DNA from 3 places in the Bacillus sp. T3 genome. Region 3 is predicted to be linked to each of the others. Evidence: riboswitches for the same ligand, from Rfam matches in the RefSeq annotation. Region 3 holds a riboswitch; each other region holds the start of a gene.
The links. A riboswitch is a leader RNA that binds a small molecule or an ion and turns the genes downstream of it on or off. The one in region 3 is predicted to bind thiamine pyrophosphate.

Region 1 (4,964 bases), 1.9 Mb from region 3:
CATCTTACGATAGGGATTGGCCTTCCTTACTTTGGTTACAAGATTATATTTTGCCATTAGACGCCTAATTTTTTTGTGATTCATTATGGCTGTATAATCATTCTCCATAATCATTTTAATCTGGAGGGCACCTACTTTTTCCTTTTTGCTAATGAAAATTTCTTGGATTAACTCTATATCCAATTCATCCTGCTCGTCACGTTGTGCACGTAAAGGTGCAGCCTTCAACCAATCATAGTAGCCACTACGGCTTACACCTGCCAGTTTACACAGGAAGGAAACAGCTTTCTTTAACTGATGTATTCTTAACGTTTTCTCGATTAGAGAAAACTTTTCAGCTGCCGTTAAAATCGTTTCTTCTTCAGCGCCTGCCTTTCTAACTCTTCCAGCTTTTTTAGGAAGTCATTCTCTGCCTCAAGGAATTTAATTCTTGCCTCAGCTTTTCGTAATTTCTCTTCCACGGAAAGATGCTTTGAAGAAGGGCGTCCTGTACTCCCTTTGCCTCTGCGTTCTGTAAGGAAACCATCCTCTCCAAACCTTTTATACGAATCCCTCCAACGCCTAAGACAACGTTTAGGTTGATCTTTACCGATCATGTTGAGGTCAAAGCCATGTTCAATAAAGATTTGTGATGGTGTTTTTCCACTTTTGTAATCCGTAACTGCTTTTACCTTAAATTCCGGACTATACGAGATTGACCTTTCAGAAACGCTCACAACATTAGGATTCTTCTCAAGCTCTTTAATTTGGAATTCATTATAAATATTCTTACTCATGATAATCCTCCGCCCATATTCATTAAATCTATTGAAACACAAAAAACCCCGGATAGGGGCACTTTTTTATCAGTGTCCGTTATCCAGGGTATAGTTCAATCAAACGAGCAGAGTCTTTTTTGTTTGCTATTTTGTCGTCGCTGAAAAGGAGATAATCCTTTTGTTTAAAGTAAAGAAAGCATTCAATTTTGATGGGTGTCCAGCTCCAGGCGCCATCGGCTCGAGGTCACAAGCCATCCATCCAAAAGGTCAAAGAACAACCTTTCGGCTGGCTCGTCTTGTGCTTGTCGCCTAAGGCTGTGCGCCTTACGCATTTCTTATTTACCGAGGAGGGTTGCTGACTAACGGTCCTGCCCCGAATGGATATTCATATTCGATTTCCTCATCAAATGTTACATAGTCGAGATAGACCATTGGCAGTAGTATACGCTGGCCGGTTTGCGGGTCAGAAAGGATGAGGTGATCCCGCCCTGCAGCTTCAATAATTCCTTTGAAAATCTTGGCATTCCATTGTGTGTTGTTTTCAAAGGTCGCATACACAGTAGCAAGCTTTCCTTTATTCAATCGTAAAATATTTTCAATATACGATTCCTCTATTGGCAGCTGGCCACCTGGACCAGGCGCCTGGGGAACCTGTTGCTGTTGAAACCCGGTTGGTGGCACAGGTGGCACACCACCACTGGTTGCCGGTGGGAATGCGCCTTGGGCACCAAAGCTTGGTGTGCTTGTTGGGTACCCGGTCATTTGACCTCCTGCCCCGCCATATGGTGAGTAGCCTTGAGGATATACTCTGTAATCCAAGTAAGGATTTGAATAACTCAATTAATTTCCCTCCTAAAAAGCCATTTTTAAAAATAAAACAAAATCACTAATTAAATAATATGAGGCAGTTGGAAAATTATGATTGAACCACTATTTTTCATTGGACTGGATGGAAAGGCAGTGTTAAACCATTAAGGTTAACTTTTTAATTTAATTATTGCCACAATTTTGATTTGTGTTATAATTAGCTTGTTTTTATTAATAACTATTTTTTACATAATCACTAGGGGATCCCTTGATAAGGGCTGAGAATAAAGTAGTTTACTTTTAAACCCTCAAAACCTGAACAGGTTCGGACCTGCGTAGGGAAGTGGCGCATACTTTTGTGCGTGTTTCTTTGACGTGCAACGGATATCAACCACTTTCCTATCGGGAGAGTGGTTTTTTTATTTTTTGGCTTTTAAATTTGTCTGTTGCTTTCCGCTCCAGGTGCTCCAATCAACAGAGTTCTCAAAAATCAACAGTGCTTTAACAAAGTCATTTTTTGAAATTTTTAGATAGGGAGGTGTTGGGGTGAAATGTATTGCTGTAACGGATGACCGGCATTCCGTGACCGAGCTTGTGAAGATAATTGTTCAAATACAGGACTATGTTGATTTTGTCCATATCCGTGAAAAGGGAAAATCAGCGTCTGAGCTAAGTGAGCTGCTTGACCGGTTAATAGAAATCGGAGTGACACCTGGAAAAAATCGTCTTAAATGACCGTTTGGATTTGGCGTTGCTGTTTAACATTCCAAACGTCCAGCTCCCAGGTCATGGGCTTCCAGTGGCGCTCGTTAAAAATATGTATCCACTTTTAACCGTCGGACGATCTGTTCATTCGTTTGAAGAAGCGAAACAGGCAGAAATCGATGGTGCAGATTACGTTGTTTATGGTCACTGCTTTGAAACGAATTGTAAGCGTGGTAAACCAGCCAATGGCTTAACGTTACTGGAGGAGATGGTCAAGAAGCTTTGTATTCCGGTTTATGGAATTGGCGGGATTACACCAGAGCGGGTTGGGCTAATGCAGAAAGCAGGTGCAGCGGGTGTGGCGATGATGTCTGGCATTTTTTCAAGCATTGCTCCAGCCGATACTGCACGACATTTATTTGAAAAAGTAAGGAGAGTTAGCGATGAAAACAAGTTTTGATGTAGCGGTAATTGGTGGTGGCATTATTGGAGCGTCCATCGCCTACCATCTTGCCAAGGAAAATATGGATGTAGCTGTATTTGAAGCTGATCGGATTGGCAGAAAGGCGACCGGAGCAGCAGCCGGAATGCTTGGCGCTCACTCTGAAGCGGATGATCTTGAGCTCTTCTACCCGTTTGCCCGAGAAAGCCAACTGGCCTATGCAAGTCTAGAGAAAGAGGTTCACGAGCTTTGTGGGCTTGATTTTGAGGTAAAAGAAGGCGGAATTTATAAATTAGCCTATTCTCAATTGGAAAAACAAGCGCTCAGTGGGGCTCTTTCACTGCCAACGGTGGATTGGGTTGATGCTGCCGAAGTACATAAAGCAATACCAGAGGTCAGTGAAACGATTATCGGGGCCGCCTACATTCAGGATGATGTTAATTTGATTCCTAATTCAGTTGCGCGCGGATTTTGCCGTAGTGTTCAAGTTCTGGGTGGTTCAATCTATGAGTATACGAAGGTCGAGGGGATCGAGCGTTGTGGCACCGGTTACGAGATTAGCACAACAAGAGGAAAGTTTCATACACAGTATGTCGTCGTCGCTAGTGGTGTATGGAGCAGCCCATTCTTTAAGCAGGCTGGATTTGATCATCAGCTTTACCCAATCAAGGGGGAGATTATCTCAGTTAAGAGTGATCAGCTGGCGCTTAAAGCGACGATTTTTCATAATGGCAGCTATATTGTACCGCGTCGTGATGGCACGTTTGTGATTGGGGCAACAATGGTAGCAAATGACTGGAGTGAGCAATGTACGATTGGTGGAATTGAGGCGCTTATCACCAAGGCTAAATTGATGCTGCCGGGTGTGACCGATATGCGCTTGCATGATTTTTGGGCAGGATTGCGTCCGCAGACCTTTGATACGTTGCCATTTATCGGCAAGCATCCAGACCATGACGGCTTGATTTTTGCAACAGGTCACTCTCGAAACGGTATCCTACTTGCTCCGGTTACGGGAATGATGGTCCGCGATTTACTGCTAGGCCGAGAGGTAAATCCAAAATGGGTCGAGGCGTTCAAGCTGGAACGCAGCGAATCTGTATACGCATAAAGGGGGAATGGGCTTCAATGGTGAATGAAACGGATTTAATCAAAAAGGTTCAGTTAAATGGAAAGATTGTCGAGCTGCCAGAACAGGTTACGACTGTTTGGGATTTACTAGCATTCTATCAGCTCGAAGATCGAATTGTTGTCGTCGAGTTAAACAAAGAGATTGCTGTAAAAGAAAACTATCGTATCACCCCAGTTGTTGCGGGCGATGTCATTGAAATCATCCATTTTGTAGGAGGCGGTTGAGTATGTTGAAAATTGGAAACCAAACGTTTAAATCGAGATTGCTGCTAGGAACAGGGAAATATCCATCCTTTGATATTCAGAAGGAAGCGGTCGAGGTATCAGAAGCAGAAATCCTGACCTTTGCCGTGCGTAGAATGAATATTTTTGAAGCTTCGCAGCCTAATTTTCTCGAAATGCTAGATTTACAGAAATATAAGCTATTACCGAATACGGCTGGGGCAAAAACAGCGGAGGAAGCTGTTCGAATCGCCAGACTAGCAAAAGCATCAGGACTGTGTGACATGATCAAGGTCGAGGTCATTGGCTGTGATAAGTCGCTCTTGCCAGACCCAGTTGAAACATTAAAAGCATCAGAAATGCTTTTGGCCGAGGGCTTCATCGTCCTCCCTTATACGTCGGATGACGTAGTCCTTGCGCGACGCTTAGAGGAGCTTGGCGTTCATGCGATTATGCCTGGGGCTTCACCCATTGGTTCTGGCCGTGGCATTATGAATCCGCTCAATCTGCAATTCATCATTGAGCAGTCCTCTGTTCCCGTGATTGTCGATGCCGGAATTGGCTCACCTAAGGATGCGGCCTTTGCGATGGAGCTTGGTGCAGATGGTGTTCTGTTAAACACAGCAGTATCAGGTGCAAACGATCCTGTGAAAATGGCGCTGGCGATGAAGCTTGCAATCGAGGCTGGCCGTCTTGGTTTTGAAGCAGGCCGTATTCCTGGAAAAAATTATGGAGTTGCGAGCAGCCCTTTGTCTGGGATGGTGACATCTTGAGCGACCGCTATAAAAAGCAAGCATTATTTATAGGTGGAACCGGTCAAGAGAAATTGCAACAGGCTCATGTATTGGTGATTGGTGCTGGCGCACTCGGTTCAGCGAGCTCCGAAATGCTCGCGCGAG
Region 2 (4,964 bases), 2.1 Mb from region 3:
AGCAGATTGGAATGAATTATTCTCGCAATATAAACAAGCCTACCCTGAGCTTGCAAGTGAACTAGAAGCGGCGATTGCAGGAAAGCTTCCTGAAAACTGGGAACAGCAATTACCAACTTACGAGGTAGGGAAGAAAGTTGCTACTCGTACATCTTCAAGTGATGCGATTAATGCGATTGCGGAAGCTGTTCCAGCCTTCTTTGGTGGATCTGCTGACCTTGCTTGTTCCAATAAAACGTATATGAAAAATAAAGCTGATTTCGGTAAATCCGATTATAGCGGAAAAAATATTTGGTTCGGTGTTCGTGAATTTGCGATGGGTGCCACAATGAACGGGATTGCTCTTCATGGCGGATTAAAAACCTTTGGTGGAACCTTCTTCGTATTCTCTGATTACCTTCGCCCAGCCATTCGTTTAGCAGCACTTATGAAATTACCTGTAACTTACGTGCTGACCCATGACAGTATTGCAGTAGGAGAAGACGGCCCAACACATGAGCCAATCGAGCATTTAGCAGCATTACGTACTATGCCAGGTCTTTCTGTAATTCGTCCTGCTGATGGAAATGAATCAACAGCAGCTTGGAGACTAGCAATTGAATCAACAGATACACCAACAGCGCTTGTCTTATCAAGACAGGATTTAGCAGTGCTTGAGGGTGCAGCAGAAGATACTTACGAAAAGGTTTCTAAAGGAGCCTACGTGCTTTCTGCAGCGAAAAAAGAAAACGCAGATGCGATTCTAATCGCAACAGGCTCTGAAGTTGAATTAGCTGTTAAGGCACAAGCAGCACTTGAAGAAAAGGGCATTTTCGTATCTGTTGTCAGCATGCCATCATGGGATCGTTTCGAAGCGCAATCAGCAGACTACAAAGAATCTGTTTTACCTCGTAGTATTACGAAACGCTTGGCAATTGAAATGGGTGCTTCATTTGGCTGGCATCGTTATGTTGGCTTTGAAGGAAGTATTCTTGGCATCGATACTTTCGGAGCATCTGCACCAGGCAACAAACTAATCGAAGAATTTGGATTCACAGTAGATAATGTAGTGGCGAAAGTTTGTGAATTAGTAAAATAATAATTTTTCAAATAAGGGGGAATATCAATGTTAGAAAAAAACTATACAATCACAAGTCATGCTGGTGTACATGCTCGGCCGGCAACGATTCTAGTCAGTGCGATTGCTCCATATCAATCAGAAATTTCACTTCAATACAAAGAAAAAACGGTAAATTTAAAGTCCATTATGGGTGTCATGTCACTCGGAATTCCTGAAGGAGCAACGATCAAAATTACCGCTCAAGGAGCAGACGCAATTCAAGCGTTGGCAAAAATCGATGAAATTTTTAAGGAACATGAGCTAGGGGCTTAAATTTCATACAGTAAATAGTGAAACAACACGGTAAAATTTTTGAATGGACAGATAATTCTTTACAGTCTATCTTTTAAAAGCTATGATATTTTTGTAAGAAAATATCATATGGAACTACTAGGGGTGCCCGAATTGGGCTGAGAGAGAAACCTTTGTGTTTTTAAACCCTTTGGACCTGATCTGGGTGATACCAGCGTAGGAAAGTAGTGAAAAGCGTATACGTCATTCTTTCACTTACAAAAGCCAGGTCCATCGGGATCTGGCTTTTATTTTTTTGCTGGGTTAAATTTGTCTGTTGATTTCCGCTCCAGGTGCTCAGCGACCCAGCGGGGCGGGCGGTGAGCCTCCTCGGCGCAAAGCGCCTGTGGGGTCTCACCTGTCCCGCTGCTCCCGCAGGAGTCTCGCACCTTTCGCTCCAATCAACTTGGTGGAATTAATCCGCTTTTACTAAACCTATTTTTTAAAAAAGGGGAAATCGAATATGAATAATGAAAAAATTGCTATGTTGTTGCAGCGGGTTCGTGAAAAAAATCCGCTTATCCACAATATTACAAATGTTGTTGTTACTAATTTTACGGCAAATGGCTTATTAGCACTCGGAGCCTCGCCAGTGATGGCTGATAGCCGAAAAGAAGTTGCGGACATGGCGAAAATCGCTAGTGCCCTTGTTATCAATATTGGAACGCTAAATGAAAGAACGGTTGAGGCGATGCACCTTGCTGGTAAATCAGCAAACGAGCACATGGTACCTGTCATGCTTGATCCAGTCGGAGCAGGCGCGACTCCATTCAGAACAGAAACCGCCCGAAGCCTTTTGGAAAATATTCAATTTGCCGTAATTCGAGGAAATGCAGCTGAAATTGCCAATGTCGCAGGTGAAAATTGGACTGTCAAGGGTGTTGATGCCGGAGAATCACAAGGTGATGTATTGGATTTAGTCATTTCAACAGCGAAAAAACTAAACACAGTTGTCGTCGCGACGGGAAAGGAAGATTTTGTTTCAAATGGTACTGACACGATTGTCGTTCGAAACGGGCATTCCATTTTAACGAAAGTAACTGGAACGGGCTGTCTATTAACGTCCGTTATTGCTGCTTTTGTTGCAGTTGAACAGAACGTAGCCGAAGCATGCGCTTCAGCATTAACGGTTTATGGTATTGCTGCTGAGCTTGCTGCGTTGACAACAGCGGAGCTTGGACCAGGAAGCTTTCAAATTGAATTTTTAAACCAATTAAACAGGATCTCTGCAGAAGATGTCATTCAATATGGTCGAGTTGAAAAAATTTCTTAAGGATGGTGTGGGATATGGTCAGAAAAGCATTAACAATTGCAGGCTCGGATAGCGGTGGCGGCGCTGGAATACAAGCCGATTTAAAAACCTTTCAGGAGTTGGGGGTATTTGGGATGTCTGCCCTTACAGCCGTAACAGCTCAAAATACACTAGGTGTACACGGAGTCTATCCCTTAACAGCAGATGCTGTCATACAACAAATTAAAGCGATTGGTGAAGATATGGGGACAGATGCCCTCAAAACTGGAATGCTTTTTAACGCCGAAATTATCAAGGCAGTTTCTGAAAAAATTAGCTACTACGGCTGGAAGAATGTAGTAGTCGATCCCGTCATGATTGCAAAGGGAGGAGCTTCTTTACTTCAAGCAGAAGCGATTACCGCATTGAAAGAGTACCTGCTTCCACTTGCGATGGTTGTTACACCAAACATTCCTGGAGGCGGAAGTGATTACGGGATTGAGTATCAAATCTCTTGAACAGAAAAAAGAAGCGGCAATTAAGCTTGTCGAGCTAGGAGCTAAGAATGTGGTACTTAAGGGAGGTCATGATGATGACTCCGACGAGGCCGTTGATTTGTTATACGATGGAAAAGAATTTTCCTATTTTACTAGTAAAAGAATCCAGACGAAAAATACTCATGGTACAGGGTGCACATTTTCAGCAGCCATTACAGCGCAATTAGCGCAAGGCAGAAATATTAAGGATGCTGTGACGATTGCAAAACAATTTATTCAGGCAGCGATAGAAGACGACCTCCATATTGGTTCAGGTCATGGGCCAACAAACCATTGGGCATATGGGCGGAGAGTTGAGGTCAACGGGTAAGAATATTGTAAGGAGTTGTTGATTACAAGTGACAAGAATTAATTCGGAAAAGATTCGAAAGCTACTGCAGGTGTATTTTATCGTTGGAGGCAATAACTGTTATAAAAATCCTGCTGAAGTGCTAGCGGAAGCGATAGCAGGCGGAGTAACGCTGTTTCAATTTCGAGAAAAAGGCACAGGAGCACGTTTAGGCTTGGAAAAACTAGAGTTGGCCAAAGAACTCCAGCAAATTTGTCGAGAATTTTCTGTTCCGTTTCTCGTTAATGATGATGTCGATTTGGCGCTTTTACTAGATGCAGACGGTGTCCATGTTGGACAGGATGATGAATCTGTTGAAAGTGTTCGGCAGCGTATCGGCAATAAAATCCTCGGTGTATCTGCACATAGTACCCGTGAGGCAGAACTTGCAATCGCCCAAGGAGCCGATTATTTAGGGATAGGCCCAGTATTTCCAACCACTACAAAGGAGGATGCCCGTGAGGCTGCTGGGTATACATTGATTCAGGATCTGCGAAAAGCAGGCTTCACTATTCCGATTGTTGGGATAGGTGGAATCAATGATAAAAATTGTGCCTCCGTGATTGAGGCAGGGGCAGACGGCGTGTCAGTCATATCAGCGATAAGTAATGCGCCGTCGTTTATGGTGGCAGCGAAAGAAATACGAAATCAAATCATTATTTAATAGTAGGTTGAAGGATGAATTTCTACAGAAATTCATCCTTTTTTTTATGGAATGGTTAGAAAGAAGTAATTGGTAATGATTGAATACATATTTCCAAAATTACACATAATAACCGAAAATTAGTTAGAAGTTTAATGGAAAACAGTTATGTTTGAAACTGTTCTTAAAATAAGGAATTACTCTTCTAGGGTGTGTCGATAATGATTTCTTTGGCTTATATTTTTGTTCTGGTGCTCATGGTTAGTGGTGTTTTTTTGATTGATTACTACCTTCTTCATAAGTCTATAGAGGATATGTATTTTATCATCATGATGTTACAGGATGGTACACAGCGGACATGGGTTTTAGCGGCATTGTTATTTGGGTTCATCCTTTGCATCATTATGGATGTCAAAGAGCGCAAAAAAAAGCAAGCAACTGGTATTAGCAATGGATAATAACAAAATTGAATCGATATCGATTCTTCAGGCTAGTATTTTGATTTTTATTTTCATCACTGGGTCAGCCGTTGTTATCGGGATCGGCGGTGAGGCGAAGCAGGATGCCTGGATTGCCATCTTAATCGCCACTTTTTTCGGCATCCTTCTTTTTCGCTATTATCTCTTTCTGATGGAAATGTCGAACGAGACGAACCTCTTTACTCTATTTGACCTATGCTTTGGTAAATGGGTTGGTAGAGCGTTAGCCATCGTTTATATTTTCTATTTTTTTTATATTGCTGCGAGGGTGTTACGCGATTTTGGAGAACTTATGGTCACGACGATTTACAAGGCTACGCCACTTGAAGTGGTTGA
Region 3 (4,964 bases):
ACATTATCAGTAATATAGTTATATCCTTTGCTTTCTTTTTCATTTAGCCAGCCGATTAATTTATCACTTTTGAAGACGGCAACACCTTTATATTTAAGGCGTGCGTATGGTTCAATTCTTGTTACATTCCCCAGAGATGAGCCTTTATCTACCTTCCCAGTTACTGATATTCCTGTTAGGACCGCATTTTTTCCTTCATTCGTTAAATCACTAATTAGTTCATCCATTTGGATTGCAACGGTTGGTGCCCAAGCCTTTTCCGATGTTTCAAGCGAGGAATGGAGCTTGTTCGCTGGAATTTTTTCTATCGATGTTAAGTTTTGAAGAACATCCTTCGCTTTCACATCCTTTGATACGGCAATATAAAAATCTTTGCGAAATTCAGGATCTCGTGTAAATATCTCAAGTGACTCGGCGATGCCTTCCTTTGCAATTTCTTCGCCAAGAACGAGCATTTGTAAATGTGAAAAATAAAGCTTACGAGGTGTTACGGTCGTCATTCTTCGGATGGCTTCAAATAGATAGTCGCCCTTTTCCGTATAGGTAGTAACAGGTGTGCGCCCGCTCCCCCCTTTTTGTGAGGCAATCTCGCTTGGCTCCACAACCTGGGCTGTCAGCTCGTAGCCCTCCTTACTTTTGTCGATTGACAACGCAACGACTAAAGCAATCTCGTTTAATTCACGGCGGTTCCAGCACCCCGTACTCAAAAGTATGGAAAGAATCATCATCAAAAGAATAAAAACCTTTTTCATTTGATTTCATCCTCGTAGTTCAGTCATGTTTGTTCTGCTTTTCCTTTATTGTTGCTGGATTACCTTGACGCTTCATATTCTTTTGATTAATTAATCTCGGACGAGATAGCATTCTCCATTGAGGCAATCTAATTAAAGTATCTTTCTGATCATCTAAAATAAAAGGTCCAAACGGAGCCATATACGGAATACCAAAGGATCTTAAACTATTTAAATGAAGTAACAAAGCAATTAAACCTAATGTTATCCCATAAAGACCAAAAGATGCCGCTAAAGCCATCATCACAAACCGCAACATCCGTACAGAAATGGCCATGTTGTAGGAGGGAAAGACAAAATTTGAGATGGCTGTAATCGAAACAACGATAACCATTGACGCAGAGATAATTCCGGCCTCTACTGCTGCTTGCCCTAGAACCAATGCTCCGACAATGGAAACCGCTTGACCAACTGCTCTCGGCATCCGTATCCCTGCTTCACGTAAGATTTCAAATGTTACCTCCATAATGATTGCCTCAACAAAGGCTGGAAAAGGAACTCCTTCACGTTGGGCTGCCAAACTTATTAACAATGGAGTAGGGAGCATTTCCTGATGATAGGTCGTTACAGCGATGTAAAAGGATGGACCAACCAAGGCAATTAAAAAACACAAAATACGTAATATTCTAAGCAGGGTTGCAATATCTGCACGCTGATAATAATCCTCTGGAACTTGAAAGCTTTGAATAAATAGGGATGGCACGACAAGAACGAAAGGGGTACCATCAACAATAATAGCAACACGGCCTTCTAGGAGGTTACCAGCAACGACATCAGGACGTTCGGTGTTATATACGGTAGGAAAAGGGGTATACGTTTCATCCTGAATTAGTTCCTCTATATATCCGCTTTCCAATATTCCATCAATATCAATTCGATCTAAGCGTTGATGAACCTCTTCGACTATTTTTTCGTTTACAATGCCTTTAATATACATAACCGCGATATTTGTCTTTGTGACAGTGCCGATCATTTTTTGTTCGCAACATAGGTTTGCATCATTGATTTTTCTGCGTATTAAAGCGGTATTGGTCCGAAAGTTTTCAGAAAAGCCTTCACGTGGCCCACGGACGACCGTTTGCGATGCAGGCTCGGTTACACCTCGATCCTCCCATCCTGCTGTGGAAGCAGATATTGCTCCTTTAAAGCCTTCAATCAAAATAACGGTATTGCCAAATAAAATAGTCGTATAAATGGATTGATGATCTAAGATCTCGCGAATATCCCCAACTTTTAAATTATTGCTTTCCATCCACTTGACGATCGTTCTATTGCTAAAACTATCATGTGAGTGTGGGAGTTCCATAACATCATCCATTAATGATTCCATAATAAATTGATTAATAATCGTCATATCAGCTAACCCATCGGTATAGATTAGCGCCGCTTTCAACCTTTTATCTTTTCCTATTTTGAATTCTCTGATCACAACATCCGTACTTTTTTGAAAGGTTGTTTTCATTTGATGGAGGTCGTAGTCAAAGTCCCCCGTTAGCTCATCGTTTGCAACAAGCGGATTTGAATCGGAGGAGGAATTTTCGTTATTAGGTTTGTTTTTTGAGCTTTTTATTAGCTTTCGAAACGTCCGCATGCTACTTTTCCTTTCCATTACATTTATATTTATAGATTTTCCCTATTTTTGCTCCTTTCATGCTAAATAATTGATTTGGATGAAAAGCTTCCCAATTTACATACCTTAAATTGGATATAATTTAGTTATTATTGTTGCTTTAAGACTTTTCAATGCATCAATGGTTTAAGAGAAAATGCTTGAAAGATGTCAAAATTATGTTATTGTAATAATAATTAAATAATTCCACACTGGGGGTGCCGGAGAATGGCCGGCTGAGATAAAGATCCAAAGTCTTTGACCCTTAAACTTGATCTGGGTAATACCAGCGTAGGGAAGTGTATTCATTTTTTGGTATACATTAAACAGATTCCTATTTGCTGGAGTCTTTTTTTGACTCCAAAATAAGGAAGATGTCAAACCTCCCAGTGTGAAAAACAGGGAGGTTATTTTTTTGCGAAAAACTCAAAAACTGACGGTGACTGCTATGTTTATTGCGATTGGGACATTGACGAGTCACGCATTTTTTATTCCAATCGGAATATCAAAGGTATTTCCAGTACAGCATTTTATTAATGTTTTGTCTGCTATTCTATTAGGTCCCTATTATGCTGTGGCACAGGCATTAGTAGTCTCGATTTTTAGAAATCTAATGGGAACTGGTTCAATCTTTGCTTTTCCAGGAAGCATGGTGGGAGCATTTTTAGCGGCCTATTTATATAAAAAAACGCGAAAGCCGATAATGGCCTTTTTTGGAGAAGTCATTGGGACCGGAATTATTGGTGCAATGCTTTGTTATCCAATATCCACATTATTACTAGGTAAAGAAGCTACTTTATTTGGACTCATACCAGCGTTTATTTTTAGTTCCTTTGCCGGGGCTGCGATGGGGTATGGACTATTAAAGGTTTTCTTGAAAAATCCGGGAACGGCAAAAAAAATGAATGAAGCGGCGACACAACATAGGGGGTAATGAAAAAACAAGGGGTTGAGTTTAATGAAGCATGATTTACAGAAAATCCAAGATCAAGTTGATCAACGAAAAGAAGAGTTACTTGATCTATTGAAAACGTTAATTTCTTTTAAAACACCTGCACCACCTGCAAGAAATACAGCTGAAGCACAAAGATTTGTCTCGCAATATTTACACGATCTTGGTTTTTCCATTGATATGTGGGAAGTTTACCCCAATGATCCAAATGTCGTTGGAACGTTAAAGGGAGCAGATCCAGATAAATGTCAAAGTCTCATTATTAATGGGCATATTGATGTGGCAGAAGTGAGCGCGGATGAAGGATGGGAGATTGACCCTTTTACACCTGTTATCAAGAAGGATGTTGTTATTGGCCGTGGAGCAGCAGACATGAAAGGAGGTCTTGCTGGAGCATTATTTGCGATTCGAATATTACGTGAAGCGGGTGTTGAGCTTCCGGGGAATCTTGTGTTTCAATCCGTTATCGGTGAAGAGGTTGGTGAAGCTGGGACCTTACAATGCTGTAAAAGAGGATATTCCGCTGATTTTGCTTTAGTTGTTGATACTAGTGATTTACATATTCAAGGGCAGGGCGGTGTGATTACCGGTTGGATTACGATTAAAAGTAAGCAATCACATCACGATGCAACAAGAAAAAATATGATTCATGCGGGTGGTGGACTTTTCGCCGCGAATACAATTGAAAAAATGATGAAAATGATCGCTGGTCTTCAAGATTTGGAACGACATTGGGCAGTCATGAAAAGCTATCCAGGCTTTTCACCTGGAACGAATACGATCAATCCAGCAGTAATCGAAGGTGGGCGACATGCTGCATTTGTTGCGGATGAATGTCGCTTATGGATTACTGTCCACTATTATCCGAATGAAAATCATGTACAGGTGACGAAGGAAATTGAAAAGCATTTATTAAATGTTGCTGCCAGTGACCCATGGTTGAGGGAAAATCCGCCAACCTTTGAATGGGGAGGTACTTCAATGATCGAAGACCGAGGTGAAATCTTTCCATCATTGGAGGTTGACCCAGGTCATCCAGCTGTGAATTTACTTGCACAAACCCATCAATTTATTACTGAACATCCAGCAATCCTTGATGTTTCAGCAACGGTTACGGATGGAGGATGGTTTGGAGATGCAGGTATACCAGCGGCAATTTATGGACCGGGTGATTTGCTTAATGCCCACTCGATTAATGAGCAAGTATCTATTACTCAGTTATTAGATTTTACGAAGGTACTCGTAAAGTTTATTTATCAGTGGTGTCACACAGCAAAAACGAAATCAACAAGTGAGGTGACAGCACGTGTTTAGTGAACGGTTATATGAAACATTACAACCTATTTGGCGTAAAAATCATGCTCACCCATTTGTTCAAGGAATGGGAAATGGCTCGCTTGATCCAAAGAAATTCCGTTTTTATATGATACAAGATTATTTGTATTTAATTGATTACGCAAAATTATTTGCACTTGGAGCGGTTAAAGCCACTGATGTAGAGACGATGGGGAAATTTGCTAGACTTCTAGATTCAACACTAAATGAAGAAATGGCATTGCACCGCCATTATGCCTTGAAGTTTGGGATTAGTGAAACCGAACTAGAGGAAGCG

Region 1: linked by a shared signal. The riboswitch ahead of RGF10_RS01625 (beta/alpha barrel domain-containing protein) and the one ahead of thiW (energy coupling factor transporter S component ThiW) in region 3 are both predicted to bind thiamine pyrophosphate.
Region 2: linked by a shared signal. The riboswitch ahead of thiM (hydroxyethylthiazole kinase) and the one ahead of thiW (energy coupling factor transporter S component ThiW) in region 3 are both predicted to bind thiamine pyrophosphate.

What each region holds. Positions count from the first base shown of each region.
Region 1 is NZ_CP137761.1:293,207-298,170, forward strand. Features, by position in the region: one part of gene RGF10_RS01615 (IS3 family transposase) at 1-404, opposite strand, end outside; one part of gene RGF10_RS01615 (IS3 family transposase) at 404-776, opposite strand; gene gerQ (spore coat protein GerQ) at 1,098-1,598, opposite strand; TPP riboswitch at 1,814-1,924, shown strand; gene RGF10_RS01625 (beta/alpha barrel domain-containing protein) at 2,112-2,300, shown strand; gene RGF10_RS01630 (thiamine phosphate synthase) at 2,317-2,730, shown strand; gene thiO (glycine oxidase ThiO) at 2,714-3,823, shown strand; gene thiS (sulfur carrier protein ThiS) at 3,841-4,068, shown strand; gene RGF10_RS01645 (thiazole synthase) at 4,065-4,838, shown strand; partial or broken gene RGF10_RS01650 (ThiF family adenylyltransferase) at 4,835-4,964, shown strand, end outside.
Region 2 is NZ_CP137761.1:916,027-920,990, forward strand. Features, by position in the region: gene tkt (transketolase) at 1-1,078, shown strand, start outside; gene RGF10_RS04630 (phosphocarrier protein HPr) at 1,106-1,372, shown strand; TPP riboswitch at 1,482-1,591, shown strand; gene thiM (hydroxyethylthiazole kinase) at 1,854-2,663, shown strand; partial or broken gene thiD (bifunctional hydroxymethylpyrimidine kinase/phosphomethylpyrimidine kinase) at 2,678-3,488, shown strand; gene thiE (thiamine phosphate synthase) at 3,517-4,170, shown strand; gene RGF10_RS04650 (hypothetical protein) at 4,371-4,607, shown strand; gene RGF10_RS04655 (GerAB/ArcD/ProY family transporter) at 4,600-4,964, shown strand, end outside.
Region 3 is NZ_CP137761.1:3,038,385-3,043,348, reverse strand. Features, by position in the region: gene RGF10_RS15625 (Ger(x)C family spore germination protein) at 1-752, opposite strand, end outside; gene RGF10_RS15620 (spore germination protein) at 772-2,382, opposite strand; TPP riboswitch at 2,605-2,715, shown strand; gene thiW (energy coupling factor transporter S component ThiW) at 2,816-3,334, shown strand; gene RGF10_RS15610 (acetylornithine deacetylase) at 3,359-4,666, shown strand; gene tenA (thiaminase II) at 4,659-4,964, shown strand, end outside.